Regions from separate parts of the Cellulosimicrobium sp. RS genome, predicted to be linked through region 3. Evidence: predicted binding sites of a transcription regulator. Region 3 holds the regulator's gene; each other region holds the start of a gene.
The links. The regulator Rex, encoded in region 3, represses fermentation and respiration genes when NADH is low (regulators of the CRP and FNR family bind a similar motif). The targets are predictions, from matches to a motif close to CTTGTGAANNNNTTCACAAG.
Positions count from the first base shown of each region.

Region 1: a site for Rex is predicted at 2,000-2,019, ahead of mqo (malate dehydrogenase (quinone)). Genes of this name have one in related genera too.
Region 2: a site for Rex is predicted at 3,244-3,263, ahead of adhE (bifunctional acetaldehyde-CoA/alcohol dehydrogenase). Genes of this name have one in related genera too.

Region 1 is NZ_JBJXVU010000004.1:176,390-186,632, forward strand. Features, by position in the region: gene ACI769_RS08250 (hypothetical protein) at 1-300, shown strand, start outside; gene mqo (malate dehydrogenase (quinone)) at 465-1,985, opposite strand; gene ACI769_RS08260 (maleylpyruvate isomerase family mycothiol-dependent enzyme) at 2,280-3,185, opposite strand; gene ACI769_RS08265 (pyridoxal 5'-phosphate synthase) at 3,176-3,850, opposite strand; gene ACI769_RS08270 (TetR/AcrR family transcriptional regulator) at 3,847-4,443, opposite strand; gene bioB (biotin synthase BioB) at 4,662-5,735, shown strand; gene ACI769_RS08280 (MFS transporter) at 5,763-7,175, shown strand; gene ACI769_RS08285 (M24 family metallopeptidase) at 7,219-8,397, opposite strand; gene ACI769_RS08290 (cupin domain-containing protein) at 8,544-8,936, shown strand; gene ACI769_RS08295 (NADP-dependent oxidoreductase) at 9,019-9,954, opposite strand; gene ACI769_RS08300 (VOC family protein) at 10,000-10,243, opposite strand, start outside.
Region 2 is NZ_JBJXVU010000006.1:40,742-50,984, forward strand. Features, by position in the region: gene ACI769_RS10625 (helix-turn-helix domain-containing protein) at 1-195, opposite strand, end outside; gene adhE (bifunctional acetaldehyde-CoA/alcohol dehydrogenase) at 412-3,156, opposite strand; gene ACI769_RS10635 (prolyl oligopeptidase family protein) at 3,363-5,585, shown strand; gene ACI769_RS10640 (glycoside hydrolase family 65 protein) at 5,679-8,156, opposite strand; gene ACI769_RS10645 (HAD family phosphatase) at 8,153-8,941, opposite strand; gene ACI769_RS10650 (hypothetical protein) at 9,110-10,162, opposite strand.
Region 3 is NZ_JBJXVU010000003.1:361,160-371,402, forward strand. Features, by position in the region: gene ACI769_RS07190 (TrkA family potassium uptake protein) at 1-454, opposite strand, end outside; gene ACI769_RS07195 (TrkH family potassium uptake protein) at 623-1,999, opposite strand; gene ACI769_RS07200 (acetoin utilization protein AcuC) at 2,210-3,436, shown strand; gene ACI769_RS07205 (30S ribosomal protein bS22) at 3,622-3,720, shown strand; gene ACI769_RS07210 (HAD family phosphatase) at 3,815-4,687, opposite strand; gene ACI769_RS07215 (glutaredoxin family protein) at 4,737-5,027, shown strand; gene ACI769_RS07220 (redox-sensing transcriptional repressor Rex) at 5,084-5,758, shown strand; gene ACI769_RS07225 (YceI family protein) at 5,879-6,430, opposite strand; gene ACI769_RS07230 (MarR family winged helix-turn-helix transcriptional regulator) at 6,595-7,122, shown strand; gene ACI769_RS07235 (histidine phosphatase family protein) at 7,194-7,865, shown strand; gene ACI769_RS07240 (TlpA disulfide reductase family protein) at 8,077-8,652, shown strand; gene ACI769_RS07245 (cytochrome c biogenesis CcdA family protein) at 8,709-9,503, shown strand; gene ACI769_RS07250 (cytochrome c biogenesis protein ResB) at 9,505-10,243, shown strand, end outside.

The sequences.
Region 1 (10,243 bases), on a different contig from region 3:
CCCGACGGCGCCGCGTGGGACGCGCGCGGGGACCGGTCGGTGCACGGCGAGCGCTGGGACCGCGACGCGCAGCGGCTGGACGCCGACCTGCGCGCCGCGGCGTCGCGACCGGCTGAGCCGGCCGCCGTCGTCGACCCGCACGAGGTCGCGGCCGAGCTCGTGCTGCGGCGCGTCGTGCCGAACCCGGCCGTGCGCGACGGCGTGCGCGCCGCTCCTGCCGTGCCGGGCGGGCGCCCCGGGGCGAACGTGCCCGTCGCGCCGCGGCGGCCGGGGACCCGGGGCACGCCGCTCGCGCGCTGAGCCCCCGCACGCTGAGCCCCCGCACGCCGAGCTGCCGCGTCCTGAGCCTCCCTCGTGCCGAGCCGTCGCGTGCTGCTCGACGCGCGCAGCGTCCTCGGACGCACGAACGGCCCGGACCTCGTGGAGGTCCGGGCCGTTCGCGGGGGAGCGGTGTCGCGCTCGGGTCAGGCGCGCGAGCCGACCGCGTCGACGTCCGCGTCGCCCGTGAGCTGGTCGAGGCCCTCGAGCTCGTGCGCCTCCCACGGCGCGTGGCCGAGGCTCGGGATCATCGTCGCGAGCTCCGGGCGCCACTTGGTGAAGCGGGCGGGGAAGCAGCGCTCGAGCAGGTCGATCATCGCCGGGACGGCCGTCGAGGCGCCCGGCGAGGCGCCGAGCAGGCCGGCGATCGAGCCGTCGGCCGCCGCGATGACCTCGGTGCCGAACTCGAGGACGCCCTTGCCGTCCTTGTCCTTCTTGATCACCTGGACGCGCTGGCCCGCGGTGATGGTCTCCCAGTGCTTGGGGTGCGCGGTGGGCATGAAGCCCTGGAGCGCGGTGAACTTGGTCTCCGGGCTCGCGAGGAGCTGGCCCACCAGGTACTGGGTGAGGTCGAGGTTCTTCAGGCCCGCGCCCACCATCGAGCCGAGGTTGTGCAGGCGCAGCGAGGTGAACAGCCCGAGGTACTTGCCCTTCTTGAGGTACTTGGGGCTGAACCCGGCGTAGGGGCCGAACATCAGGTACGTCTTGCCGTCGACGACGCGCGTGTCCAGGTGCGGGACCGACATGGGCGGCGAGCCGACGTCGGCCTTGCCGTAGACCTTCGCCTGGTGCTGGGCGACGAGCTCCGGGTCGTCCGTGCGGAGGAACTCGCCGCTGATCGGGAAGCCGCCGTAGCCCTTCGCCTCCGGGATGCCGGCCGCCTGGAGCAGCGGCAGCGCGCCGCCGCCGGCGCCGACGAACACGAACCGGGCCTCGACGGTCGAGCGGCGCTTCGGGGCGTTCCACGAGCGGTCCTTGACCGTCAGGCGCCAGCGGCCGTCCTTCGTCTTCCTGAGGTTCTTCACCTCGTGCTCGAGGTAGAGCTGCGTGCCCTCCGAGACGAGGTAGTCGACGAGCTGCTCGGTGAGGGCGCCGAAGTCGACGTCCGTCCCGCTCGTCGCGCGCGTCGCCGCGACCGGCTCGTCGCCGTCGCGCTCGGCGACCAGGAGCGGAGCCCACTCGGCGATGACCGCCGGGTCGTCCGTGAACTCGAGCTCGCTGAACAGCGGGTGGCGGCGCAGCGTCTCGAAGCGGCGACGCAGGTAGTCGACGTTCTCCGCGCCGCGCACGAACGTCATGTGGGGGGTGCGGGAGATGAAGCTCGCGGGCTGCGGCAGCGCGCCCGTCGTGAGCAGGTGGTGCCAGAACTCGCGCGACACCTCGAACTGCTCGTTGATCTTCACCGCCTTGGTGATGTCGATCGAGCCGTCCGGCTTCTCCGGCGTGTAGTTCAGCTCGCACAGGGCGGCGTGACCCGTCCCGGCGTTGTTCCACGGGTTCGACGACTCCTGCGCCACGGCGTCCAGGCGCTCGTAGATGCGCACCGTCCAGGTGGGCTCCAAGACCTTCAGGAGTGCCCCGAGCGTGGCGCTCATGATGCCACCGCCGATGAGGGCTACGTCGATCTGGTCTGCGCTGCTTGCGGGGTTGCTCGCTCGACTCGACACATGTCGATCCTACGCTTGTGAAAGAGTGCACTAACTGTGCGGTGCGTCACGGGCGTGCGTCACACTTTCGCGGGACCTCGGTCCTGAGCCGGGCAGGTCGGACGTCGCGTACCGCGCGATCCGTCCGCGTTCGCCCGGGTCGCACCGCGATCTCGCGAGGGAGAGCACGGGTCCCGAGCCGTCCTCCCGCGAGGTAGAGCCGTGGTCTCGCGAGGTGGAGCCGTGGTCCGCGTGCACGAGCCGACCACGCCTCTACCTGGGCGGCCCAGGGCTCTACCTCGGCCGACCGGGGCTCTACCTCGCGGGGGTGGGGTTCTCCGGCGGCGGGGAGTACGGGGACGGCCAGGGGCCGATCTCGGGGAGGCTCACGGGCTCGCCCGCGAGGCGGGCGGTGGGCTCGGTGCCGGGGGCGCGGCCCGCGAGCCAGGCGGCGACGTCGGTGAGGCCGCCGTGGACGACGACGGCGCAGCGGCCGCGCGCGGACGTGGGCGCGGCTGCGGCCACGGGCGTGGGCTCTGCTTCGGACGCGGGCTCAGGTCCGGCAGCCATGCGGAGGCCGCCCGGTCCGACGCGAAGAGCGCCCGGTCCCACGTGGACGCCGCCGGCGCCCACGACGAGGCCTCCTGGTGCCCCGTCGAGCTCGACCACGACGTCGTCCGCGAGCCGGACCCCGAGGAAGTCGAGGAGGTGCAGCCCGAGCGCGGGAGGCCAGGAGTCGAGGCCGACGCCGGCGTCGAGGTCGACCGCGTGGATCCGCACCTCGCGCCACCAGGCCACGAGCGCGTCCGTGACCGTGCCGTCGCGGTACGTCACCGGCGCGGACCACCCGGCGGACCCGGCGGCGGGCCACGCGGCGTCGAGGCGGTCGGCCAGCGCGTCGAGCGCCGCGACGTGCTGCGCGACCGAGCGCAGCGCGCCCGTCCGGATGCCGTCCTCGCGCCCGGCCGCGCCGCCGTCGTACACCTCGACGAGCTCGCCGCGCGCGGCGCGCTCGGCCTGCCGTGCCATGGCCTCGCCGATGGCGGTGACGTGCGCGAGCACGTGGCTGCGCGACCACCCGGGCAGTGCCGACGGCGCGTCGAGCCCGGCGGCGTCGAGCCCGCGCGCCGCGTCGGTCACCGCGTCGAGGGCGGCGCGCGCGTCGCGCCGGACCTCCTCGACGTCGGGCGGGGTGAGGGCAGGGGCGTCGGTCAGGGCCACAGCAGCTCCTTCGTCCAGGTGGTCGGCGCGCCGGACGCCGCGGTGTAGCGCAGGCGGGTCTGGCCCGCGCCCGACGACGCCCAGAACTCCACGCTCGTCGGCTCGAGCGCGTACGCGGTCCAGGCGTCGAGGACGAGCCCGGACTCCGCCCGCACGCGGTCGAGGGCGGCGTCCCACGCCTCGCGGTAGGCGGCGCGGGACGCGAGCGGGGCGCTCTGCGACCCGGCGAGGGCGGTCGCGCGGGAGAAGTCGGACCGGTCCAGGAAGTCGGCGGCGGACGTCTCGGCGTCCAGCGGCACGACGGGCCCCCGCACGCGGACCTGCCGACCGTGCTCGCGCCAGAAGAACGTCAGGGCGGCGTTCGGGTTCTGCGCGAGCGCGACGCCCTTGGGGGAGTCGGCGCGCGTCGCGAAGACCCACCCGTCGCCGTCGACGTCCTTGAGGATGAGCGTCCGCGCGTCCACGCGGCCGCTCGCGTCGGCGGTCGAGAGGGTGGCGGCGTGCGGTGCGGGCAGCCCGGCGTCGATCGCGTCGTCGAGCCAGCGGACGAAGAGCGTGCCCGGGTCGTCGGGTGCGGCGTCGACGTCGAGACCGGGGAGGTCGGGGCCGAAGACGGGCAGGGCGCGCAGGCGCTCGCGCAGGGACGGGCGGTCGGCGTCGGTCATGCGTCCTCCGAGGTGGTCGGGAGCGGGTCGAGCAGGGCGACGAAGCCCCGCGCGGCGGCGGACATCGCGTCCGGGTCGTCGAGGGCGCGCGCGAGGACGTACCCGCCCTGCACGACGGCGACGGCGGCGTGCGCGCGGTCGCGCGCCGCGTCGTCGGGCAGCCCGCCCTCGACGAGGACGGCGGCGGCCAGGTCGACGAGCCCGCGGAAGTAGGCGCGCACCTCAGCGGCGAGCGCGGCGTCGTCCATGACGGCCTGGTCGCTCACGAGGCGCCCGACCTTGCAGCCGGCGAGCGCGGGCCGCGGGCGTTCGAGATAGCGGACGAGGCGCTCGACGGCGGAGCCCTGCGCGCCGAGGTCGCGGCGCGCGGCGTCGAGGCCCGCGGTCGTCGTGGCGTGCACGGCCGCGGCGGCGAGGTCGTGCTTCGTGGGGAAGTGGTGGTAGAGGCTGCCCTGCCCGACGCCGCTCGCGGCGAGGACCTGGCGCGGGCTCGTCGCGCCGACGCCCTGGGCCCAGAAGAGCTCCTGCGCGGCGGCGACGAGGCGGTCCCGGTTCGAGCCGGGCGCCTCCGCGCGTGGCGTGTCGGACGGCATGGTCCGAGCCTAGCGGGCGACCATACCTACCGCTAGGTATGTCGCGGACGAGTCTCCGGGCCGACGGGGTGCGACCTGCGCCTGGGGGAGAGCGACGGTCTCGCCCCACCGGTCTTGTGGACCGTCACCAACGCGTCGTCGGGCTCCCCGGTCGGCGGAACGCGACGCTGGAGAGACCGTGCACGCGCGCGCGCGGCGCGCGTCGCCACGATCGACCCATGGACCACGACCTCGCCGCGTTGCTCGACGACCTCGTCTCCGCCACGACGCGCGAGGAGGCGCCCTCCGCGGACAGCCTCCTCGCCGTCCTCGCGACCGACGACGACGACCTCCTGGACGTCGTCGCCGCGGCGGCCCGGGTCCGACGCCGGTGGTTCGGCCGGCGCGTGAAGCTCGCCTACCTCGTCAACCTCAAGTCCGGGCTGTGCCCCGAGGACTGCACCTACTGCTCCCAGCGGCTCGGGTCCGCGGCGGAGATCCTGCGGTACACGTGGCTCCGGGCGCCCGAGGCGCTCGGTGCGGCGCGCGCGGGCATCGACGCCGGGGCGTCGCGCGTGTGCCTCGTGGCGAGCGGGCGCGGCCCCACGGAGCGCGACGTGACCCGCGTCTGCGGGGTCGTCTCCCGGATCGTCGAGGAGCACCCTGGCGTCGAGGTCTGCGCGTGCCTCGGGCTGCTGTCCGACGGCCAGGCCGAGCGCCTGCGCGACGCGGGCGCCCACGCCTACAACCACAACCTCAACGCGTCGCAGGACGCCTACCCCGAGATCTGCACGACCCACGACCACGCGGACCGCGTCGCGACCGTCCGGCGCGTCCAGGGCGCCGGGCTGTCGGCCTGCTCGGGGCTCATCGCGGGGGCGGGGGAGACCCCCGAGCAGCTCGTCGACGTGCTCCTGGAGCTGCGGGCGCTCGACCCGGACTCCGTCCCGGTCAACTTCCTCGTGCCCTTCGAGGGGACCCCGCTCGCGGGCCGGCACGAGCTCACGCCGCAACGGTGCCTGCGGATCCTCGCCGCCGCGCGGTTCGCGCTGCCCCGGGCCGAGCTGCGCCTGGGCGCCGGGCGGGAGCTCCATCTGCGAGCACTTCAGCCGCTCGCCCTGCACGTGGCCAGCTCGCTCTTCCTCGGCGACTACCTCACGGCGGAGGGGCAGGACGCCGCCGCGGACCTCGCGATGATCGCCGATGCCGGCCTCGAGGTCGAGGAGGTGCCCGGACCCGCCGGGCGGACGGCGTCGTCGCGCGTCGTTCCGCGCCGCCGCGGGGCGGGGACGGACGTCGCTCCCAACGCCTGATCGCCGCGACCGTCGTAGCGTGAGGGCGTGAGGGTGCAGCAGCGGGTGCTGGTGGTCGCGGTCCTCGCGTCGTTCGTGTCGTTCCTGGACGGCTCGGTGGTCAACGTCGCGCTGCCCGCGATCTCCGCCGAGCTCACCACCGGGCCCGTCACGGGTCTCGCGCTGCAGCAGTGGGTCGTCGACGCCTACATGATCACGCTCGGCGCGCTCATCCTCCTGGCGGGGTCGCTGTCGGACGTCCACGGGCGCCGCCGCATCATGGCGATCGGGCTCGTCGGGTTCGCCGTGACGTCGGTCGCGTGCGCGCTCGCGCCCGACGGCCTCGTCCTCGTCGTCGCGCGCGGCCTCCAGGGCGTCGCGGGCGCCCTGCTCGTGCCCAGCTCGCTCGCCATGATCATCTCCACGTTCGACGGCGAGCGGCAGGCCCGCGCGATCGGCTCCTGGACCGCGTGGACCAGCACCGCGTCGCTCGTCGGGCCGCTGCTCGGCGGCGTCCTCATCGACGCGATCTCGTGGCGCTGGGTCTTCTGGATCAACGTGCTCCCCGTCGCCGTCACGCTGTGGCTGCTGCGCGGCGTCCCCCGGTCCGCGGCGGAGGAGCCGGACGCCGCGGCGGGCCCGGGCGGACGACGGCGCATCGACACGCTCGGGGCGACGCTCGCCGCCGTCGGGCTCGCGGGCACGGTGTTCGCGCTCATCGAGCAGGGCCGCTTCGGGTGGGCGAGCCCCGTGGTGTGGGGGCCGTTCGCCGTGGGGGTCGTGTGCCTCGCCGCGTTCGTGGGGTGGGAGCGCCGCGCCCCGGACCCGATGCTGCCGCCGCGCCTGTTCCGGGTGCGCAACTTCGCGTGGGGCAACCTCGCGACCGCGGCGATCTACGGCGCGCTGTACTTCGGCGGGTTCGTCGTCACGCTCTTCCTCCAGCAGGTCGGCGGGTACAGCGCGACCGCCGCCGGTCTCGCCCAGCTCCCCGTCACGCTCGTGCTCCTCGCCCTGTCGACGCGGTTCGGGGCGCTCGCGGGCCGCTACGGCCCGCGCCTGTTCATGACGCTCGGCCCGATCGTCGGCGGGGCCGGCTACCTGCTCCTGCTCACGACGACCGACGACGCCGTCTACGTCACCCAGGTCCTGCCGGGTCTCGTGCTCTTCGGCCTGGGCCTCGCGATGACGGTCGCGCCGCTGACGTCGGCGATCCTCGGCTCGATCCCCGCGGCCGACGCCGGCATCGGCTCCGCGGTGAACAACGCGGTGTCGCGCGTCGCGGGGCTGGTCGTCATCGCGTTCGCGGGGGTGATCGTCGGCGGCGTGCTCGACCTCGACGGCTTCCACCGCTCGCTCCTCGTCACGGCGGCCCTGCTCGTCCTCGGCGGCGTGCTCAGCTGGGTCGGCATCCGCAACGACCGTGTGCGCGCCGCCGACGCCGGAGAGGCCCAGAGCGGCTGAGGCGGAGTGCCGGCTCGAGGTCCCGCGCCCGCCGTGCCGACGGCTAGCGCACCGTCTGCAGGTCGTGGGTCGAGGTGTTGAGGCGGCGTGCGCCGTCGGGCACGTCCGGCGGGAACGCGACGACGATGTCCTCGATCCGGACGCCGAAGCGGCCGGGCAGGTAGACCCCCGGCTCGACGGAGAAGCACATGCCGGGCTCGATCGGGCGGTCCTCGCCCTCCACCATGTACGGCGGCTCGTGCGTCGTCGTGCCGATGCCGTGGCCGGTGCGGTGCACGAACTGCTCGCCGTAGCCCGCGTCGACGATGACGGCGCGCGCGGCGCGGTCGACGTCCTGGCACGTCGCGCCTGGGCGCACCGCGTCGACCCCGGCCTGCTGCGCGCGCCGGACGACGTCGTAGACCTCGCGCTGCTGGTCGGCGAGGGCGTCGTCCGTGCCGCCCGCGACGAGCACCGTCCGCGAGGTGTCCGACCCGTACCCGTCGCGCAGCCCGCCGAAGTCGAGCACGACGAGGTCGCCGGGCTCGATGACGCGGTCGCCCGCGTCGTGGTGGGGGTCGGCGCCGTTCGGGCCGGAGCACACGAGCGTGAAGTCGACCTGCTCGTGCCCGTGCTCGCGCAGGAACCGGTCGAGGTCGGCCGCGACGTCCCGCTCGTGCCGGCCCGCGAACGCGACGCCCAGGACGTCCGCGAACGCGGCGTCGGCGGCCGCGCCCGCCGCGGCGAGGCGCTCCACCTCCGCAGCGTCCTTGACGGCCCGCAGCGTCGGGACGGCGTCGGAGAACGCGGTCAGGCGGGCGCCGGGCAGCGCGCGCTGGAGCCCGAGCACGTGCAGCGCCCACGTGGCGTCCGAGACGGCGTAGGTGCCGTCCGCGGCGAGGAGTCGCGCCGCGGCGTCGTGCTCGTCGTCGCCGTCGCGCCACGTCACGGCGTCGAGGCCCTCCGCGCCGGGGGCGGAGGCCAGGTCGCCCCGCTCCAGCAGCGGCACGACGACGGACGCCCCACTGGTCGTCCCGGTCCCCTCGGCGGGGATCGTGAGCAGCGTCAGCCGCTCCGTCTCCGGCGGCGCGTACCCGGTGAAGTACGCGAGGTCGGGGCCGGGCGAGACGAGCAGCCCCGTGAGACCGGCCTCGCGCGCGTGCGCGGCGGCGCGCTCGCGACGCGCGGCGTAGACCTCGGGACCGAACGCGGCCCCCGGACGTGCGGCATCGGTGCTCGACATGAGCCCAGCGTGGCACCGCTCGCCGCCGAGATCGACCCGAGCGGCCCGGCGACGGCCCTCCGCAGGTCCGCTCGGGCGGCCGGGTCCGTCCCGGTCGTCGCGGCTTGGGCGGTCCGGCTCGGGTCCTGGAGTGGCAGGCTGCTCGCATGACCGACGTGCGCAACCTCCTCGCCGCCCTCGACACGTTCGACGGGCACTGGCAGCCGCACCGCGTGGCGAGCCTCAACGACGCCGACGTCAAGGTGGTGAAGGTGCGGGGCGAGTTCGTCTGGCACACCCACCCCGAGACCGACGAGCTGTTCCTCGTGCTCGACGGCGAGCTGACGATCGACCTGCGCGACGGCGGCGCCGAGCGCGCGGTCGTGCTGGGCCCGCACGACCTGTTCGTGGTGCCGCGGGGCGTCGAGCACCGGCCGCGTGCCGCCGTCGAGACCTCCGCGGTGCTCGTCGAGCGGCAGGGGACGGTCAACACGGGCGACGCGGGCGGCGACCTGACGTCGCCGCTGCGGGAGCTGCCGGGCGAGCCGCCGACCGCCTGACGGTCGGAGCCCGACCGGCCCGGACGTGCCGGACCGGCCGGCCGCGGGTCGATCGGGCGCCGCCCGGGCCGGTCTCGGAGGGTCAGACCCGCACGACGACCTTGCCGCGCACGTGCCCGGACTGGCTCGCGCGGTGCGCGTCGGCGGCGTCGGCGAGGTCGAAGACCTCGTCGACCTCCGGGCGCAGCAGGCCCTCGTCGCCGAGCCGCGCGAGCTCGGTGAGGTCGGCTGCGTCGGGGCGCACCCACACGTAGTGCCCGCCCAGCTCGTCGCGGGCCCGTGCGTCCGTGATCGAGGCGACCGTACCGCCGTCGCGCAGCACCTGCGGGACCGAGTCGAGCGCGTCGCCGCCCACGTAGTCGAGGACCACGTCCACGCCCTCGGGCGCGAGCGCCCGGACCCGCTCCGCGAGCCCGTCGCCGTACGTCACCGGCTCCGCGCCGAGCGACCGCAGGAAGTCGTGGTTGCGCTCCGACGCCGTCCCGAGGACGCGCGCCCCGAGCGCCTTCGCGATCTGGACGGCGAACGACCCGACGCCGCCGGCGGCGGCGTGCACGAGCACCGTCTGGCCCGCGGCGAGGCCGGTGCGCCGGATGGTCTGGTACGCCGTCAGCCCGGCGAGGGGCACGGCCGCCGCCTCCTCGAACGACCACGCCGCCGGCTTGCGCGCGAGCGTCCGGACGGGCGCCGCGACGAGCTCGGCGAACGTGCCGCCCGAGACCTCGCCGCCCACGACGTCCTTGCGCACGTACCCGTACACCTCGTCGCCGACCTGGAGCTCGGGGGTGTCCAGGCCCACGCGCTCGACGACGCCCGCCACGTCCCAGCCGGGCACGACGGGGAAGATGGCGTCCATGACCTGGTCGAGGTACCCCTCCCGGACCTTCCAGTCCACCGGGTTCACGCTCGCGGCGCGCACGCGCACGAGGACGGAGTCGGGGCCGACCTTGGGGGTCGGGAGGTCGGTCGTCTCGAGGACGTCGGGGCCGCCGTAGCGGGAGTAGGTGATGGCTCGCATACGGGCGGCAACCCCGCGGACGCCCGACGGATTCCCGCGGCGCGGTCAGCCCTCGAACGCGGTGGGGTCCATGTGGAGGACCTCCCACTGGTGCCCGTCGAGGTCGGCGAAGCTCCGCGAGTACATGAAACCGCCCTCCTCCTGGGGGTCCTTGACCGCGGTCGCGCCGGCGGCGAACGCGGCGTCGACGAGCCGGTCGACCTCGGCGCGGGAGCCGACGCTCAGGGCGTTGATCACCTCGGTCGTGGCGGTCGCGTCGGCGATCGCCTTGTTCGTGAACCGCTGCGCG
Region 2 (10,243 bases), on a different contig from region 3:
GACGGGGTCGACGTCGAGCCGCTCGGCGAGCTTCTCGACCGAGCGAAGGGTCAGGTTGCGCTCCCCGCGCTCGACCCCGCCCATGTAGGTCCGGTGGACGCCGAGGAACTCGGCGAAGTCCTCCTGGCTCATCCCGCGGCCGACCCGGAGGGTCCGCAGGTTCTCACCCAGCGCGCGCTGCAGATCTCCTTGCACGCGTGCAACCGTCACCCAGCGCTACTCCTCGGTCTACAGACTTATCGGTATCACCCCGTTCTCGAACGACCCCCTCCCCCCGCTCCGCGAGGGGCGCCCGCGCGACGCGTGCTACTCATAGATAGCACACTGAGAGCCCTCCCGTCACACGACGGAGCCCGACGGCGGAAGGGGACTCGCGCCGTCGGGCTCCGGGTTTCGTGGGGCCGGGAAGGGTCAGCCGGCCGCCACGCTCCCGGCAGGCGGGGTCGCCGCCTGCCCGTCCTCGGTGCTCGCACCCTCGTGGGCCGCGAGACGCTCTGCCCGCACGACCTCGCGGCTGCTGCCGCGGTAGGCCGCGACGAGGATGTCGCGCATGTCCTCCAGGACCGGCATCCGCGGGTTCGCCGGGGCGCACTGGTCCTCGAACGACCGGAGCGCGAGGTCGTCCAGGCGGCTCATGAACGCCCGCTCGTCGACGCCCTGCGCGGCGAACGTCGCCTCGATGCCCACCTTGGCGCGCAGCTCCTCGACCGCCCTCGCGTACGACTCGACGCCCTCCTCCGGGGTGGAGGCCGGCAGCCCGAGGTGCTTCGCGATCTCCTGGAACCGCTCCGGGGCCACGTAGCGCTCGTACTTGGGCCAGCTCGTGAGCTTCGTGGGCACCTGGCCGTTGTAGCGGATCACGTGCGACAGGAGCACCGCGTTGGTGCGCCCGTGCACGAGGTGGAAGGTCGAGCCCACGGTGTGCGCCATGGCGTGCACGATGCCGAGCATCGCCGAGCCGAACGCCATGCCCGCGATGGTCGCCGCGTTGTGCATCTTCTCGCGGGCCTTCGGGGCCGCCGCGCCCTGCGTGACCGAGTCCTCGATGTGCTCGAAGACCATCTTGATCGCCTGCAGGCACAGCCCGTCGGTGAAGTCGTTCGCGTAGACGGAGACGAACGCCTCGGTCGCGTGCGTGAGGGCGTCGAAGCCCGAGTCGGCCGCGAGCTTCGCGGGCATGGTGTCCGTGAGCACGGGGTCGACGATGGCGACGGTCGGGGTGAGCGCGTAGTCCGCGAGCGGGTACTTGAAGCCCGTCTCCGGGTCGGTGATGACCGCGAACGGCGTCACCTCCGCGCCGGTGCCCGACGACGTCGGGATGCACACGAGCTTCGCCCTGCCCCCGAGCTCGGGGAACTTGTAGGCGCGCTTGCGCACGTCGAAGAACTTCTCCCGCATGTCGGAGAACTCGATCTCCGGGTGCTCGTACCGCAGCCACATGACCTTGGCGGCGTCCATCGGCGACCCGCCGCCGATCGCGATGATCGTGTCGGGCTCGAAGTCGCGCATCGACTCGGCGCCGCGGTTCACGGTGCCGACGCTCGGCTCCGGCTCGACCGCGTCGATGATCTGGATCGCGACCTTCTCCTCGCGGCGGGCGAGGACGTCGAGCACGCGGTCGACGACGCCGATGCGGCTCATGACCTTGTCGGTGACGATCGTGACGCGGTGCACGTCGCGCATCTGCGCGAGGTACTGGATCGAGTTCGGCTCGAAGTACGTCTTGGCCGGCACCTTGAACCACTGCATGTTGTTGTTGCGCCGCCCGATCCGCTTGACGTTGATGAGGTTGACCGCCGACACGTTGTTCGACACCGAGTTCGCGCCGTAGCTGCCGCAGCCGAGCGTGAGCGACGGGAGCAGCGCGTTGTAGATGTCGCCGATGCCGCCGAGCGACGTCGGGCTGTTCCACAGCACGCGCACGGCCTTCACGCGCGACCCGTACCGCTCGACGAGCGCCTCGTCGGACGTGTGGATCGCGGCCGAGTGGCCCAGGCCGTCGAGCTCGACCATGCGCTCCGCGAGGCGGACGCCGTGCTCGGTGTCGCGGGCCCGCAGGACGGCCAGGACGGGCGTGAGCTTCTCGCGGCTCAGGGGCTCGTCGGGGCCGACGTCGTCGATCTCCGCGAGGATGATCGACGTGTCGTCGGGGACCTCGAACCCGGCCTCGCGCGCGATCCACACCGGCGACTTGCCCACGACCTTCGGGTTGAGCTTCGCCCCGGCGCAGTTCGTGCCGTTCGCCTCGACCCCGAAGATGAGGCGCTCGAGCATCGCCTTCTCGGCGGGCGTCACCCGGTAGGCGTGCAGGCGGGCGAGCTCGCGCATCGCGTCGTCGTAGATCACGTCGTCGAGGATGAGCGCCTGCTCCGAGGCGCACACCATGCCGTTGTCGAACGCCTTCGACATGACCACGTCGTTGATCGCGCGGCCGAGGTCGGCGCTCTTCTCGACGTAGGCGGGGACGTTGCCGGCCCCGACGCCGAGCGCCGGCTTGCCGGCCGAGTAGGCCGCGCGGACCATGCCGTTGCCGCCCGTGGCGAGGATGAGCGCGACGCCGGGGTGGTGCATGAGCGTGCTGGTCGCCTCGATCGACGGGTGCTCGACCCACTGGATGCAGTCGTCGGGCGCGCCGGCCGCGACCGCGGCGTCGCGCACGATGCGGGCCGCCTCGACCGACGAGCGCTGCGCGCTCGGGTGGAACGCGAACACCACGGGGTTGCGCGTCTTGAGCGCGATGAGCGACTTGAAGATCGTGGTCGACGTCGGGTTCGTCACCGGCGTCACGGCGCACACGACGCCGACGGGCTCGGCGATCTCGACGACGCCCGTGAGCTCGTCGCGCCCGATGATGCCGACCGTCTTCAGGTTCGCCATCGAGTTGGGCACGTGCTCGCACGCGAAGATGTTCTTGGTCGCCTTGTCCTCGAAGACGCCGCGCCCGGTCTCGGCGACGGCCATCTGCGCGAGGTGGCCGTGCTGGTGCAGGCCGGCGACGGACGCCTTGAGGACGATCCGGTCGACGTCCTCCTGCGTGAGGCTCATGTACTGGTCGAGCGCCTTGCGGGCCCGCTCGACGAGGACGTCGATCTCGTGCGTCGTGCGGGTGTCCTCGGTGCGGTTCTCGACCTTCGTGCTGGCGCTCTTCGCGCTCATGCGTCCCCTCCGGTGCCCGACCTCGCCGGGCGTCGGCCGCGGGTGTGCCGGGGCCGGGATGCCCCGGCTCCTTCGGCGGTCTCTCTACTTGTGAAGGTTTTCACAAGCCGCGCGTCCCCACAAGGGTCCGGCCCCGATGCGGGCCAAAGGTCCCCGCCTCCTCGTGACCTCCGCACCGCGGCCAGCGCGCCGTAGGGTGGGTGACCATGACCGCCGAGCAGACGACGAGCCCCTCGCCCGCGACCGAGAGCCGCGCCGCGACCGACCGACCGGACGGCACCCCCCACGACCCGTACCTCTGGCTCGAGGACGTCGAGGGCGACGAGGCGCTGGCCTGGGTCCGCGCCCGCAACGCCGAGGTCGCCGACACGCTCGAGACCGCCGACGAGTTCGCCGCGACCGAGCGTGCGATCCGCGAGGTGCTCGACTCCGACGCGAAGATCCCCGAGGTCTCGAAGATCGGCGACCGGTACTACAACTTCTGGCGCGACGCGCAGCACGAGCGCGGCGTCTGGCGGCGCACGACGCTCGAGTCCTACCGCACCGACGACCCGGAGTGGGAGACCGTCCTCGACCTCGACGCGCTCGCCGCGGCCGAGGGCGAGTCGTGGGTCTGGCACGGCGCGAGCGTCCTGCGCCCGACGCCGGAGCAGCTCGCCGCGGGCGAGCCCTGGCGGCACGCGCTCGTCGAGCTCTCCCCCGGCGGCTCCGACGCCGACGTCACGCGCGAGTTCGACCTCGTGGAGAAGCTGTTCGTCGCGCCGCAGGACGGCGGCTTCCACCGCGCCGAGGCCAAGGGCTCGCTCGGCTGGATCGACGCCGACACCGTGTACGTCTTCACCGACTTCGGCGAGGGCACGCTCACGCCGTCCGGGTACCCGCGCGTGGTCAAGCGCTGGACGCGCGGCACCCCGCTCGACGCCGCGGTGACCGTCTACGAGGGCACCGACGAGGACATGTACATCTCCGCCTGGCGCTCGCACACGCCCGGGTTCGAGCGCGACTTCGTGCACCGCTCCAAGGCGTTCTACTCCGACGAGCTCTACCTCGCCGAGCGCACCGGCACGCCCGAGCAGCGCCTGACGAAGATCGACGTGCCCGACTCCGCCGAGGTCGGCGTGCGGCGCGAGTGGCTGCTCGTCGAGCTGCGCGACGACTGGACGGTCGGCGGCGCGACGTACCGCGCCGGGTCGCTCCTCGCGGCCCGGTTCGACGACTTCCTCGCGGGCGACCGCGGCTTCACCGTGCTCTTCGAGCCGACGGCGACGACGTCGCTCGCCGGCGCCACGTGGACGCGCCACCACCTCGTCGTCAACGTGCTCGACGACGTGAAGAACCGGCTGCACGTGCTGACGCCGCCGGACGCCGCCGCGCCCGGGGGCGCCGTCGGGCAGGAGGCCGCGGACGCGCCGTGGGTGCGCTCGGAGATCCCGGGCCTGCCCGCGCTGGGCACGGTCGCCGTCGGGGCGGTCGACCCCGTCGACACCGACGACCTCTGGCTCGTCACGACCGACTACCTCACGCCGACGACGCTCTCGCTCCTGTCGCTCGGCGAGCACCCGGGCGACGCGGGCGCGCCCGAGGTCGTCAAGTCCAACCCCGCGTTCTTCGACGCCGACGGCATGACGGTCGCGCAGCACTTCGCCACGTCCGACGACGGCACCCGCGTGCCGTACTTCGTCGTGGGCCGCGCGGACCTCGTCGCGGGGGCGGGCGAGGGCGGCAGCGGAACCGGTACCGCGCCCACGCTCCTGTACGGGTACGGCGGCTTCGAGATCTCGCTCACGCCCGCCTACTCCGGCGCGCTCGGCCGCGCGTGGCTGTCGCAGGGCGGCGTCTACGTCGTCGCGAACATCCGCGGCGGCGGCGAGTACGGGCCCGCGTGGCACCAGGCCGCGCTCAAGGCGAACCGGCACCGCGCCTACGAGGACTTCGCCGCCGTCGCGCGCGACCTCGTCGCCCGCGGGATCACCACGCCCGAGCACCTGGGGATGGAGGGCCGCTCCAACGGCGGCCTGCTCGCCGGCAACATGCTCACGCAGTACCCCGAGCTGTTCGGCGCCGTCATCGTCGGCGTGCCGCTGCTCGACATGCGCCGCTACACGAAGCTCCTCGCGGGGGCGTCGTGGGCCGCGGAGTACGGCGACCCGGACGACCCCGAGCAGTGGGAGTTCATCCGCACGTTCTCGCCGTACCACCTGTTCGACGCCGAGCGCGAGTACCCGCCCGTGCTGTTCACGACGTCGACGAAGGACGACCGCGTCCACCCGGGCCACGCGCGCAAGCTCGCCGCGAAGATGCTCGGCGAGGGCAAGGACGTCACGTACTACGAGAACATCGAGGGCGGCCACGGCGGCGCCGCGAACAACGCCCAGGCCGCGCACATGGCCGCGGTGCACTACCGCTTCCTCGCCGAGCGCCTCGGCTGACCGGGCGCTCCCGCCGGGCCGAGCAGGTGGTCCTGGCGCGTCCGCGAGACCGGACGCGCCAGGACCACCTGGTCGGCGAGGTGCGGGCGGGCCTCAGGAGTGCGGCACCGTCGCGGTGATGAGGGTGCCGTCCTCGCGGCGGTTGCCGGAGAGGGCGCGCAGGCTCGGGCGGCCCGGCCTGACCGGGCCCTGGCCGTCGAGCGCGACGCGCGCGACCTCGCCCGGGACGACCTTCACCTGCTCGCCCCGCACGACGACCTGCGCGCCGTCGCCGGTCTCGGCGTCGAGCTCGATCGCGTCGGGCAGCACGGTGACGCGCAGCCGCGAGCCGCGCCACTGCACGCGGAACGTGAGCGACTCCCACTCCTGGGGCAGGCGCGGGTCGAACGTGAGGTCGCCCTCCGAGTCGCGCATGCCGCCGAACCCGTACGCGAGCGCGGACCACGTGCCGCCCGCGGACGCGACGTGCACGCCGTCGGACGCGTTGGCGTGCAGGTTCGCGAGGTCGACGAAGATCGACGACACGAAGTACTCGAGCGCGAGCTCGTGGTACCCCACCTCGGCCGCGACGATGGACTGCACGACGCCCGAGAGCGTCGAGTCGCCCGTGGTCAACGGGTCGTAGTACTCGAAGTCGGCGAGCTTCTCCTCGGCGCTGAAGTGCTGCCCCTGGAGGAACAGCGCGAGCACGACGTCGGCCTGCTTGAGCACCTGGTAGCGGTAGATGACGAGCGGGTGGTAGTGCAGCAGGAGGGGCCGCTTGTCCTCGGGCGTGTGCGCGAGGTCCCAGATCTCGCGCTCGAGGAAGTGCGAGTCCTGCGGGTGGATGCCGATGCTCTCGGCGTACGGGATCGACATGTGGTCGGCCGCGCGGACCCACTCCGCGGCCTCGTACGCGCCGAGCGAGAGCCGGTCCACGAGACGCGCGTAGTCCTCGGGGTGGTCGGCCTTCATGCGCTCGACGACGTACGCCGCGGCGCGCAGGTTGAAGCGTGCCATGACGTTCGTGAAGAGGTTGTCGTTGACGACGGTCGTGTACTCGTCCGGCCCGGTGACGCCGTGGATGTGGAAGTTGTCGTCGCCGTTGGCACGCCAGAAGCCGAGGTCCTCCCACATGCGCGCCGTCTCGACGAGGATGTCCGCGGCCTCGCGGCGCAGGAAGTCCTCGTCGCCGGTCGCGCGCACGTACTGCACGAGCGCGTAGCTCACGTCGGCGTCGATGTGGTACTGCGCCGTCCCGGCCGCGTAGTAGGCGGACGCCTCCTCGCCGTTGATCGTGCGCCAGGGGAAGAGCGCGCCCTTCTGCGACAGCTCCGCGGCGCGGCGCCGGGCGGCGTCGAGCATCTGGTAGCGGAAGCGCAGCGCGTTGCGCGCGTACCGCGGGCTCGTGTACGTGAGGAACGGCAGGACGTAGATCTCGGTGTCCCAGAAGTAGTGCCCGCTGTACCCGGAGCCGGTGAGGCCCTTCGCGGGGACGCCGTTGCCCTCGGCACGGGCCGTGGCCTGCGCGAGCTGGAACAGGTTCCAGCGCACGGCCTGCTGGACGCCCGGCTGGCCGGGGATCTCGACGTCGGAGCGGGCCCAGAAGTCGTCGAGCCACTCGCGCTGGAGCGCGAGCTGGGCCTCGACGCCGGTCTCGCGCGCCCGGTCGAGCGTGCGCCGGCAGCGGTCGACGAGCTCGCGCGACGGCACGCCGCGCGACGTGTGGTACGCGACGAGCTTGGTGAGCCGGATCGGCCGCCCGGGCTCGGCGTGCACGCGGAACACGTGCTTCGCGAGGTCGTCCTCGGCGAGCGTGCGCACGTCCCACTCGTTCTCGGTCTCGAGCAGGTCGTCGGCCGCGACGGCGAGCGTCATGCCGGAGTTGGTGCAGCGGTAGGACAGCACGAGGCGCTCGTCGTCGCCGAACTGCGTCTGCGGCTGCAGCACGCGCCCGGTGAACTGGTTCGTCTTGCGCGGGTCGAAGCCCTCCCCCAGCGACGCGGACCGCACGTGGTACTCGTCCTGGCCGTCCTGGCGGTTGAGGATCTGGGACGAGATCGCGACGGGCGCGGCCGCGTCGAGGAGCGTGACCTCGAACGTCATGACCGCGAGGTGGCGCTCGACGAACGACACCATGCGCTGCGAGCGGATCTGCACGCGCTTGCCCGACGGCGTGCGCCACAGCAGCTCGCGCCGCAGGACGCCGTCCTGGAGGTCGAGCGAGCGCTCGTAGTCGATGAGGTCCGCGACGGGCAGCAGGAGGGGCTCGTCGTCCACGTAGAGGCGGATGACCTTGGCGTCCGGGACGTTGACGATCGTCTGCCCGACGCGCGCGAAGCCGTACGCCTCCTCCGCGTGCCGGATGGGCCACGTCTCGTGGAAGCCGTTGACGAACGTGCCGTGCGAGTGGGACTCGCGCCCCTCCTCGACGTTGCCGCGCATGCCGAGGTAGCCGTTCGCGACGGCGAACAACGTCTCGGTGACGCCCAGGTCCTCCGCGGAGAACTGCGACTCGACGAGCCGCCACGGGTCGGCCGGGAAACGCAGGCGGTCGACGGTGCCGCGCTCGTCGGCGGTCCGGCGGATCACGCGCCCGCCTCCTCGTCGGCGGGGCCGGTGACGGCGGGACGGGCGGCGTCGGCGGTCGCCGCGCGCGGACGGTCGAGGACCGTCGCGTCGAGCTCGCCGAGGTCGGCCACGACGACGTCGGCCCCGTGCGCGAGCAGCGCGTCCGCGCCCACCCCGCGGTCGACGCCGAGCACGAGCCCGAACCCGCCGGCCGCACCGGCCTGCACGCCCGACAGCGCGTCCTCTACGACGACGGCCTCCGCGGCGGGGACGTCCAGCAGCTGCGCCGCGTACAGGTACGTGTCCGGTGCGGGCTTGCCGGCGACGTGCTCGCGCGCCGCGACGTTCCCGTCCACGACGACCGCGAACCGGTGCGTGAGCCCGGCCGCCGCGAGGACGGCGGGCGTGTTGCGCGACGACGACACGACGGCGACCGCCGCGCCCGCCGCGGTCACGGCGTCGAGGAACCGGACCGAGCTCGGGTACGGCGCGATGCCCTCCTCGGCGAACATGCGGTTGACGATCTCGTCCTTGCGGTTGCCGAGCGCGCACACGGTGGACTCCCCCGGCGCGTCCGTGACCTCGCCGCGCGGCAGCGTGACGCCCCGCGACGCGAGGAACGTCGCGACGCCGTCGTACCGGGGCTTCCCGTCGATCGACGCGAAGTAGTCCGCGGCGGTGTACGGGGCGAGGCCGTGCGCGGCGCAGTAGGGCGCGAACAGCCGTTCCCAGGCGCGCATGTGGAGCTCGGCGGTCGGCGTGAGGACGCCGTCGAGGTCGAACAGCACGGCTCGCAGGACGGGCATGGAGATCCTTCGCGGTGGGGGGACGAGGGTCTGCGCCCGGCCGTTCCCGCGCCGTCCGGAGGCCGCGGGACGGCCGTCCGCACGTCGCCGTCGTGACCGTCGCGCGAGGTCAAGCGTACGCACCCGGAGCCGTGCGCGGAAAGCGCTCAGGGCGTGTCCGGGCGACGCTCAGGCGTGGGCGCGCTCGGCCAGGACGTCGGCGACGCGGCCGAGGTTCGCGAGCAGCGCGCGGTGCTCGTCGGGCGTGCCGGCGACCCCGCGACCGGGCCCGCCGCCGACGCCGGACCGCGGCGCACCGAGGAGCGTCACGTCGTCGAGCGCGGGCAGCCCGAGCCCGATGCGGCGCCACGGCACGCTGACGAGGTCGGCGAGCTCGCCCAGCGCCGGCCCGGCGCACTGCGAGACCTTCGCGGGCGGCAGCGCGGCCCAGAGGCGTACGCCCCGCTCGACCGCGCGCGCGACCGTCTCCCAGGACCGCTCGTCCCAGGCGCCGAGCGTCAGGCCGACCGCGTCGGCGCCCGCGAGGACGACAGGCGCGACGCCCACCCAGGCGGGGCCCACGTGGACGACCGTCGACGCGGACGCGGCGCGCGCGGCGTCGAGCACCGGGCGCAGCCCGTCCACGAGGTCCGGGCCGGGGACGGCGCGCAGGCGCGAGTAGCCCGAGAACGTGGGCAGCACGCCCGCGCCCACCTGCGCGAGCAGCGGCTCGTCCACCTGCACGACGACGTCCGCCCCCGGGACCTGACGGCGCACCTGCGCGACGTGCTCGGTCACGCCCGCGGCGAGCGCCTCGACGACCTCGCGCACCGCGCCGCGGTCGGACAACACGCGGTCGCCGCGCGCGAGGTACACCTCGGCGGCGAGCGTCCACGGCCCGGTGACCGTGACGGCGAGCGGCCCCGCGTACCCGGCGCCCGCGATGGTGAGCGCCTCCACGTCCTCGCGCAGGTACGCCTCCGCGCGGCGCAGGTCCGCGCCGCCGTGGTCCGCGAGCTTCCAGCCGTGGGGGCCGAGCTCGACGGGCAGCCCGGGCAGCAGCGCCGCCGTCCGCCCCGTCGCGTCGGCGCCGGGCCCGCGGCCCGGGAGCTGGACGAGGAACGGCACTCCCCGCACGCCCGTCGGCACGGCGGCGAGGTCGCCGAGCACCGTGAGCTGCGCCTCGAGGACGTCCGCGCCCTCTCCGCCGGGCCACGGCCCGAGCCCGCTCACCGCGGTCATGCCGCACCCCCGGGGGCCGCCTCGCGCGGGAGACCGCGCACCTCGTCACGAACCACGTGCCGTCCACCTCTCTCCAGGAGC
Region 3 (10,243 bases):
CGGAGACGAGGTGCGCGACGCGTGAGCCGGCGTCGGCCTCGGGGAACACGACGTGGTGCGCGCCGATGCGCTGGAGGATGCGCCCGTGCTCCGCCGAGATCGCCTTGGCCCAGATCTGGGGCGTGCCGAGGTCGACGAGGTTTCCGGTGATGAGCACGCTCGCCTCGAGCGACGTGCCCACGCCCACGACCGCGACGGGGAAGTCGCGTGCGCCGAGCTGCTCGAGCGCGACCGGGTTGGAGGCGTCGGCCTCGACGAGCGGGAGCTGTCCGCTCCACTGGGCGACGAGGTCGGGGTCGCGCTCGACGGCGAGCACGTCCTGCCCGAGACGGTCCAGCGTCGCGGCGATCGCGGTCCCGAAGCGGCCGAGGCCGATGACGAGGACGCCCGCGTCCTTGCGCGGGGCCTTCGCCTCGTCCCGGCGCGCGCGCTCCGCGCGGCCGCGCTCGACGATGCGCTGGGCGACGGGGTCCGCGGACGCGCCGTCCTTCCCGTCGGCGGCGCGGGTGAACGGGTCGGTCACGGTGGGGCCTTTCGTCGGTCCGGTGGTGCGGTGTCTGGCGTGTCGGTGAGGTCTCGTGCGGCGGTCGCGTCCGGCGGTCGCGCCGCCGGGCGGGCCTGCTCACCCGATGATGGGGCGCTCCTCGGGGTAGCGCACGATGCGGCGGCGGTCGCGCAGGGCGAGCGCGGCGGCGAACGTCATGGTGCCCGTGCGCCCGACGAACATGAGCGCGATGAGGACGTACTTCCCGGCGTCGGGCAGGTCGGGCGTGATGCCGGTCGACAGGCCGACGGTCGCGAACGCGGAGATGGTCTCGAAGAGGATGACGTCGAGCGTCTCGCCGGTGATCTCCAGCAGGAGCAGGCTCGACAGGAGCACCGCCGTCGCGCCGACGAACGACACCGCGACCGCGAGCCGGAGGGTGTCGCGCGGGATGCGTCGCCCGAACGCCTCCATGTCCCGGTCGCCGCGGGCCTCGGACACGATGGCGATGAGCATGACGGCGAGCGTCGTGACCTTGATGCCGCCCGCGGTCGACGCGGAGCCGCCGCCGACGAACATCAGCGCGTCGGTGATGAGCCAGCTCGCCTCGTGCATGCCGCCGGTGTCCACGGTCGAGAAGCCGCCGGAGCGCGGCATGACGCCGGCGAAGAGCGACGCGAGCAGCTTCTCGCCGAGGTCGAGGGGCCCGAGGGTCCGCTGGTTCCCCCACTCGACGGCCGCGAAGAGCACCGTGCCTACGACGACGAGCGCCGCGCTCGTGGTGAGGGTGAGCTTGGTGTGCAGGCTCCACTTGGAGGCGCGGCGGCGGTTGCGCATGACGTTGAGGATGACGGGGAAGCCGAGGGACCCGATGAACACGCCGAGGATGATCGGCAGGCACAGCATCCAGTCGCCGACGTACGGCGCGAGACCGTGCTCCGTCGGGATGAACCCCGCGTTGTTGAAGGCGGAGATGCCGTAGAAGATGCCGTGCCACGCGGCCTCGCCGAACGTCTCCTCCAGCACGACGAACCGCGGCAGCAGGAGCAGCGCGATGAGGAGCTCGAGCGAGGTTGACGTGATGATGACGACCCGCACGAGCGAGCCGACCTCGCCGAGCCGCGTCGTCTTCGTCTCCGACGCGGTGAGGAGCTTCTGCGTGAGGCCGATGCGCCGGGACACGGCCATGCCGAGGATCGACGCGAGCGTCATGACGCCGAGGCCGCCGATCTTGATGCCGAGCAGGATGACGACCTGCCCGTACCCCGACCAGTAGGTCCCCGTGGGGACCACGACGAGACCGGTGACGCACACGGCGGACGTGGCGGTGAAGAACGCGTCGACGAACGGCGCGGACCGGCCGTTCGCCGTCGCCCAGGGCGCCATGAGCAGGGCGGTGAAGACGGCGATGACGGCGGCGAACACGGTGACGGCGAGGCGGGCGGGGGACTGCCGGGCGAGGCGGTCGACGATCTCCCGCCCCCGGAACAGGCGCCCGGTCATGCTCGTCGGCATGGAGCCTCCCTCACCACTCGCGCCACTCTGCCACGGGCCCGGTGGCCCGTCATGTCGCCGCTCCGGCGCCGGGACATCATGCCCGGTCGCGGGCCCGGACGCCGCACCGGGGCTCGTGGAGACCCGGCGGAACGCCCGGACCGGCGGCCCTGCGTGGTCCGGCGCGCGGTCGGTGGGGCGGGGGCGCGCCGTCGGGCGTTACCGTGAGCCATGCCCACGACCGACCCGACGTCGTCGCCCGCCCCGACCGGGGCGGCTGCGGCGCCCGGAGCCTGCGTCGTGTGGAGCCCCGAGCTCCTCGGCTACGACTTCGGTCCCGGCCACCCCATGGCGCCGGCCCGGCTCGACCTGACGATGGGGCTCGTGCGCGCCCTCGGCCTGCTCGACGACGACGCGGACCTGCGGGTCGTGCGGCCCGAGCCCGCGCCCGACGACGTGCTCGAGCTCGTGCACGAGCCCGCGTACGTCGCGGCGGTGCGCGCGGCGTCGGAGCACGGCACGCCCGACCCGGCCCGCGGCCTCGGCACCGAGGACGACCCGGTCTTCCGCGGGATGCACGAGGCCGCCGCGCGGATCGTCGCGGGCTCGTACGAGGCGGCGGGCGAGATCGCGGCGGGTCGCACCCGGCACGCGGTGAACGTCGCGGGCGGCATGCACCACGCGAAGGCGGGCGCGGCGTCGGGCTTCTGCGTCTACAACGACGCGGCCGTCGCGATCCGGCGCCTGCTCGACGACGGCGTCGAGCGCGTCGCGTACGTCGACCTCGACGCCCACCACGGCGACGGCGTCGAGGAGGCGTTCTGGGACGACCCGCGCGTCCTCACCGTCTCCGTCCACCAGAGCGGCGCGACGCTCTTCCCCGGGACGGGCCACCCGACCGACCTCGGGGGCCCCGGCGCCGAGGGGACGGCGGTCAACGTCGCGCTCCCGCGCCGCACCGACGGCGCCCGCTGGCTGCGCGCGGTCGACGCCGTCGTGCCGCCCGTGCTGCGCGCGTTCCGTCCCGAGGTGCTCGTCACCCAGCACGGGTGCGACGCGCACGGCGAGGACCCGTTGTCCGACCTCGACGTGTCCGTCGACGCGCAGCGCACGGCCGCCACCTGGATGCACGGGCTCGCGCACGAGCTGACCGACGGGCGGTGGCTCGCGCTCGGCGGGGGCGGGTACGCGATCGCGCGCGTCGTGCCGCTCGTGTGGTCGGCCGTCGTGGGGGAGGTCGTGCACCGGCCCGTCACCGCGGGCGTGCCCCTGCCCGCGGAGTGGCGCGAGCGCGTGGCGGAGGTCGCCGGGTTCGACGCGCCGCTCGCGTTCGGGCCCGAGGTCGAGGTCCGGCGGTGGAGCAGCGGGTACGACCCGGACGACGACGTCGACCGCGCCGTCGCGGCCACGCGCCGGGCCGTCTTCCCGCTGCTGGGCCTCGACGCGCACTTCGACTGAGACGCCCCGCGACCGGTCGCGTACCGGGGCACGGGCGCGAGCGGGTAGGCTAGGGGGCGGATTTCTCTCGTGTTGGTCGGCTTGCGGCGCCCTCGTGGTCGCCGGGGCCCCGATCAACCGTGGACCACCCGCGGCCGGTCGACCGGTCGCCGACCGACACGCCGCTCGAGCATTGCGAGGACCGTATGGGCTCCGTCATCAAGAAGCGCCGCAAGCGCATGGCCAAGAAGAAGCACCGCAAGCTGCTTCGCAAGACGCGTCACCAGCGTCGCAACAAGAAGTGACGTCGCGCGCGTCCTGACGCGCCGACCCGTCGTCGAGCCCGGTCCCTCCCGAGGGACCGGGCTCGACGCGTCTCCGGGCGCGGCCCGGGCGGGGTCAGAGGCGGGCGATGCGCCGGTCGACGGCGCGGCGCACCGAGCGCAGGACGAGCGCGGCGGCCCAGGCGGCGCCGGCCCAGCTCGCGGTGCGGACGCTGCTGCGGGCGACGCGGCGGCGGCGCCCGCGGAACTCGCGGATGGGCCAGCCGACGTCCTGCGCGTGGCGGCGCAGGCGGGCGTCCGGGTTGATGGGGCACGGGTGCCCCACGGCCTCCATCATCGTGACGTCGTTGAGCGAGTCGCCGTACGCGTACGACGCCTCGAGGTCGATGTCCTCGCGCTCGGCGAGCGCCCGCACCCCGGCAGCCTTCGCGCGGCCGTGCATCATGTCGCCGACGAGCCGTCCCGTGTAGAAGCCGTCCTCGTGCTCCGCGACGGTGCCGAGTGCGCCCGTCGTCCCGAGCCGGCGCGCGATGAGCTCGCCGATCTCGACGGGGGTCGCGGAGACGAGCCACACCTGGTGCCCGGCGGCGAGGTGCTCGTCGAGCAGGCGGCGCGTGCCGGGGTAGATGCGCAGCGACAGGACGGTGTCGTAGACCTCCTCGCCGATCGCGGTGACCTCGGCGACGGAGCGCCCCGCGATGAGCGCGAGCGCGCGCGACCGGATGCGGTCGATCTGCTGCTTGTTCTCGCCGAACACGAGGTACCGGGCCTGGTGCACGGCGAAGCGCACGATGTCGAGCGTCGAGAAGAACTCGCGCTGGTACAGGGCGCGCGCGAGGTGGAACGACGAGGCGCCGCGGATGATCGTGTTGTCGACGTCGAAGAACGCGGCGGTGCGGTGCGGCGGCCCGGGCGCGCGCGCGGGCGCCTCCTCGGGGAGCGTCGGCCGGGAGGTCGGGTCGGGGCCCGGGCCGGGAGACGTCGCCATGCCTCCACTCTAGGCGGTCGGCCTGCCGGGGCCTCGTACCCTGGGAGGCGTGAGCACCTCCGACGCCCCCGCCCCCGTCCTGCTGTTCGGCCGCGCGGGCTGTCACCTGTGCGACGACGCGCGGACGGTCGTCGAGGCCGTGTGCGCCGAGGCGGGCGTCGCGTGGGCGGAGGTCGACCTGGACGCGCCGGGCACGGACCCGGCCCTGCGCGAGCAGTACGGCGAGTACGTGCCGGTCGTCACGGTCGGCGGGGTGCAGCAGGGGTTCTGGCGCGTGGACGCGCGCCGGCTGGCGCGTGCGGTGGCCCGGATTTCGGCGCCGCGCGCGGACCTGGGATGATTCCTCCCGTGGAGCGTGACCGTCGACGAGGACGGTCCCTGGACGACGGAGTGACGGTGGCTGAGCAGGTAGTCGGTGAGGTGACGGCGCCGGGGATCCCGAGCGCGACGGTGGCGCGGCTCCCGTCCTACCTGCGCGCGCTGCGGGACCTCGTGGCGCGGGGCGTCGGGACGACGTCGTCGGTCGAGCTCGCGGAGCTGTCCGGCGTGGGCCCGGCCCAGCTGCGCAAGGACCTGTCGTTCCTCGGCTCGTTCGGCACGCGCGGCGTGGGCTACGACGTCGACTCGCTCGCGCAGTACATCACCGAGGCCCTGGGCCTCGTCGACGAGCACCGCATCGCGATCGTCGGGATCGGCAACCTGGGGCACGCGCTCGCGAACTACTCGGGCTACGAGCAGCGCGGCTTCCACGTGGCGGCGCTCCTCGACGCGTCGCCGGACGTCGTCGGGACGCGGGCCGCGGGCCTCGTCGTCGAGCACGTCGACGCGCTCGAGGAGGTCGTGGAGCGCGAGAAGGTGTCGATCGTCGTCCTCGCGACGCCCGCGGCGCACGCGCAGGCGGTCGCGGACCGCGTGGTCGCGGCGGGGGTGCGCGAGATCCTCAACTTCGCGCCGCGTGCGCTCCAGGTCCCGGCGGACGTCGACGTGCGCGGCGTCGACGTCGGCAGCGAGCTGCAGATCCTCGCGTTCCACTCGCAGGCCCGCGCCCTCGCGGCGTCGCAGGAGCGCTGAGCGGCCCCGGCGTCCGGACCCGGGGACGACGAAGGGCCGCGTGCCGGTGCACGCGGCCCCTCGGGGCGGCTCCCCTGCCGGAGGGTGCCGGTCTCGCCCGGGACGTGCCCGGGACGACGGTCAGGCCTGCTTGATGGCCGAGACGTCGAGCGCGATCTTGATCTTGTCGCCGACGAGCACCCCGCCGGTCTCGAGCGCGGCGTTCCAGGTGAGGCCGAACTCCTTGCGCGAGATCTCGGTGGTCGCCTCGAAGCCGGCGCGCGGGTTGCCGAACGGGTCGGTCGCGGTGCCCGCGAACTCCGTCTCGAGCTCGACCGGCTTGGTGACGCCGTTGATCGTCAGGTCGCCGGCCACGACGTAGTCGTCGCCGTCGCCCGTGATGCGCGTCGACGTGAACGTCCACGTCGGCTTGTTCTCCGCGTCCCAGAAGTCGGCGCTGCGCAGGTGGTTGTCGCGGTTCTCGTCGCCCGTGCTCACGGACGCGGCGTCGAGCTGGGCGGTCACGGACGTCGACTCGAGGTCGTCGCCGACGGTGATCGTGCCGTCGGTGATCGCGAGGGTGCCGCGGACCTTCGAGATCCCGGCGTGGCGGACGGTGAACGACGCCTGCGAGTGCGACGCGTCGAGGGCGTAGGTACCGGTCGTGAGGCCGGCGGGCAGCGACGAGGCCATGGGTGCTCCTGCGGGTGGTCGGGGTCCGGGCGGACCAAGTGGTTGAACGTTCAACTTCGGAACGAGCGTATCAACAGCACCCCTCGGTCCGTCTATTCCCGTGGGGTGGAACAATGTTCGCGACGCCCCCACGCCCCCGACCGCCCCCGCACCGCCGAGGACCCATGACCCGCAACGACGTCGACACCCCGACGGCGAGCACCGTCCGCACCCCCGCAGCCCCCGCCGCCGAGCCGCGCTGGCTCGACGCGGAGCAGCAGCGCCTGTGGCGCGCGTACCTCGACGGGACCGTGCGCTTCATCGAGGCGCTCGGCCGGGACCACGAGGAACGGTCCGAGGTGTCGCTCAACGAGTACGAGCTGCTCGTGCGTCTCTCCGAGAGCCCCGACCACACCCTGCGCATGTCGGCGCTCGCGGACGGGCTCGCCCGCTCGCGCAGCCGCGTGACGCACACCGTCGCGCGCATGGAGGCGCGCGGACTGGTCCGGCGCTCCGCGAGCTCGGGCGACCGTCGGGGCGTGAACTGCGCGATGACGAGCGAGGGCTACCGCGTGCTCGTCGCGTCGGCGCCCGCCCACGTGGCGGCCGTGCGCCGGTACCTGGTCGACGTGCTCACGCCGGAGCAGTTCCGGGCGCTGGGCGAGGCGATGGCGGCCGTCGCGGAGGCGTGCAAGGCCGACCGCGACGCCTGACCACCCGTCCCGGCCCGTCGCACCGGCTCGCGGTGGCGTGCGCTCGCCCCGAGTGCGGGACACTGGTGGGCATGGTCTCCACCATCGTCCACCTCCTGCGCCACGGCGAGGTCCACAACCCCGACGGCGTCCTCTACGGCCGGATCCCCGGCTACCACCTCTCCGAGCGCGGCCACGAGATGGCCCGCCGCGTCGCCGCGCACCTCGCGGGCGAGCCCGGGCCCGACGGCACGTCGCGCCCCCGCGCCGACCTCACGGTCGTCGTGGCCTCGCCGCTGCAGCGCGCGCAGGAGACCGCGACGCCTGCCGCCGAGGCGTTCGGGCTCGAGCTGGGCACGGACGAGCGGCTCATCGAGGCCGCGAACCACTTCGAGGGCAAGACCTTCGGCGTCGGGGACGGCTCGCTGCGGCACCCGCAGCACTGGCCCTACCTGTGGAACCCGTTCCGCCCCTCGTGGGGCGAGCCGTACGTGGAGCAGGTCGCGCGCATGCGGGCCGCCGTCGCCGACGCGCGGGACAAGGCGGCCGGGCACGAGGCGCTGCTCGTCAGCCACCAGCTCCCGGTGTGGCTCACGCGCCTGAGCTTCGAGAACCGCCGGCTCTGGCACGACCCGCGCAAGCGCGAGTGCTCGCTCGCGTCGCTCACGTCGCTGCACTTCGAGGACGACCGCCTGGTCGGCCTCCACTACACCGAGCCGGTCGCGGACCTCCTCCCGGGCGCGGCGACCGTCTCCGGGGCGTGACGTCGGTCATGTCCAGCGCTGTCGCCACGGCCGTCGCGTCCGAACTGCACGGTTCGGGCGTGGCGGAGGTCACGTCTCTCAGGTCCCGTTCAGGAAGCGCGGGCAGGGTGCGTCCCGTGATGCCGTCGTGACCGCCGACTCGCGCGCGCGTGCCGCGCGCCCCCTCTCCGTCGAGGCGCGGGCCGCTGCCCTGCCGTCGCGTCGGCGACCCGTGCGCCGTGCGCTGACGGGCGCCGTCGTGCTCGCCGCGGCCCTCGGTCTCGCGGCGTGCGCGCAGGACTCCGGCGCCTCGACCGACGTCGTGGGGCAGGGCTTCGTCTCGGGCGACGGGTCGGTCCGCACGTGGGACGCCGACGAGCGCGGCGACGTCGTCGCGCTCACGGGCACGGACTACGAGGGCGAGCAGGTCGACACGAGCGCGTGGCTCGGGGACGTCGTCGTGCTCAACACCTGGTACGCGGCGTGCGCGCCGTGCCGGGCCGAGGCGCCCGACCTCGTGGCGCTCGCCAACGACCGCGCCGACGACGGCGTGCAGGTGCTCGGGATCAACACGACCGACGAGGCGGGCGCCGCCCAGGCGTTCCAGCGCCGGTTCGACGTCCCCTACCCGTCGATCGACGACCGTTCCGGCGAGGTCGTCGCGGCGCTCTCGGGCACCGTCCCGCTCCAGGCCGTGCCGTCCACCGTCGTGCTCGACCGCGAGGGCCGCGTCGCGGCGCGCGTCATCGGGCTCGTCGAGGGCTCGACGCTCACCGCCCTGGTCGACGACGTCCTCGCCGAGGGCTGACCGTGCCCGTCCTCACGCCCCTCGCCGCCGCGGTCCCCGCGGCCGCCGCGTCGAGCATCGGCGACACCTTCGCGACGACCGTGTGGAGCGGCTCGATGCTGCTCGCGGTGCCCGTCGCGGTCATCGCGGGCCTCGTCTCGTTCGCGTCCCCGTGCGTGCTGCCGCTCGTGCCGGGGTACGTCGGCTACGTCTCGGGCATGGCCGCGGCCACCACCGGCAGCGGGGGCAAGGCGTCCGGGGGCACGACGACGGCCACCCGGGTCGCGGCACCGAGCCGGGGCCGCGTGCTCGCGGGGGTCGGGCTGTTCGTCGCCGGGTTCACGCTCGTGTTCGTGGCGCTCATGTTCGCGGCGGGCGCGATCGGCGTGCACCTGGTCCGCTGGGAGGACGTCATCACGCGCGTGCTCGGCGTGGTCGTCATCCTCATGGGCTTCGCGTTCCTCGGCTCCCTGCCCTTCCTCCAGCGCGAGCGGCGCCTGCACGTGAGCCCGCAGGCCGGGCTGTGGGGGGCGCCCCTGCTCGGCATCGTGTTCGGCCTCGGCTGGACCCCGTGCCTCGGCCCGACGCTCGTTGCCGTCCAGGCGCTGTCGCTCAGCGAGGCGTCGGCGGGGCGCGGCGCGATCCTCGGCGTCGCGTACTGCCTCGGGCTGGGCGTGCCCTTCCTCCTCATCGCGCTGGGGCTGCAGAGCTCGCAGCGCATGCTCGGGTTCCTGCGCCGGCACCGTCTCGCGATCATGCGGATCGGCGGCGGGCTGCTGGTGCTCATCGGTCTGGCGCTGGTCACGGGCCTGTGGACGACGTGGACGACGTCGCTGCAGGGCTGGATCGGCGGATACGTGACGGTGGTGTGAGATGAGCCGGCGGACCGGGGAGCCCGGGAACAGCGAGCAGGCCGAGCAGGCCGAGAAGGCCGAGAAGGCCGGCACGACCGTGCGGACGGGCTACCGCCCCGAGGGCATCGACGACGCGTTCTCCGCGGGCGACGGCCCGGGGGAGCGGACGCCGTCGGGCGGGAAGGGCGGCGCGGGAGGCGACGGCGGCCCGGCGCTCCCGTCGCTCGGGTGGCGCGGTGCGCTGCGCTGGACGTGGCGCCAGCTCACGAGCATGCGCGTCGCGCTCATGCTCCTCATGCTGCTCGCGGTCGCCGCGGTGCCCGGCTCGGTCCTGCCGCAGCGCCCGCAGGACCCGGCGGCGGTGCTGCGCTACCTCCAGGAGAACCCCACCACGGGGGAGTGGCTCGACCGTCTCGGCTTCTTCGACGTCTACGCGTCGGTGTGGTTCTCGGCGATCTACATCCTGCTGTTCGTCTCGCTCGTCGGGTGCATCCTGCCGCGGACGAAGGCGCACCTGCAGGCGCTGCGCTCCCGCCCGCCGCGCACGCCCCGCCGCTTCGACCGGTTCCCCGCGCAGGGCCGCGCCGTCACGGACGCGACGCCCGACGAGGTCGTCGAGGCGGCGAGCACGCACCTGCGCGGACGCCTGTCCTGGCTCCCGACCTTCCGCGTCGACACCGGCGCCGAGGACGCGACGCCCGCCCGCGGACGCGCCGCCGCCCGGCCCGCCGCGCGGACGGTCTCCGCGGAGCGCGGGT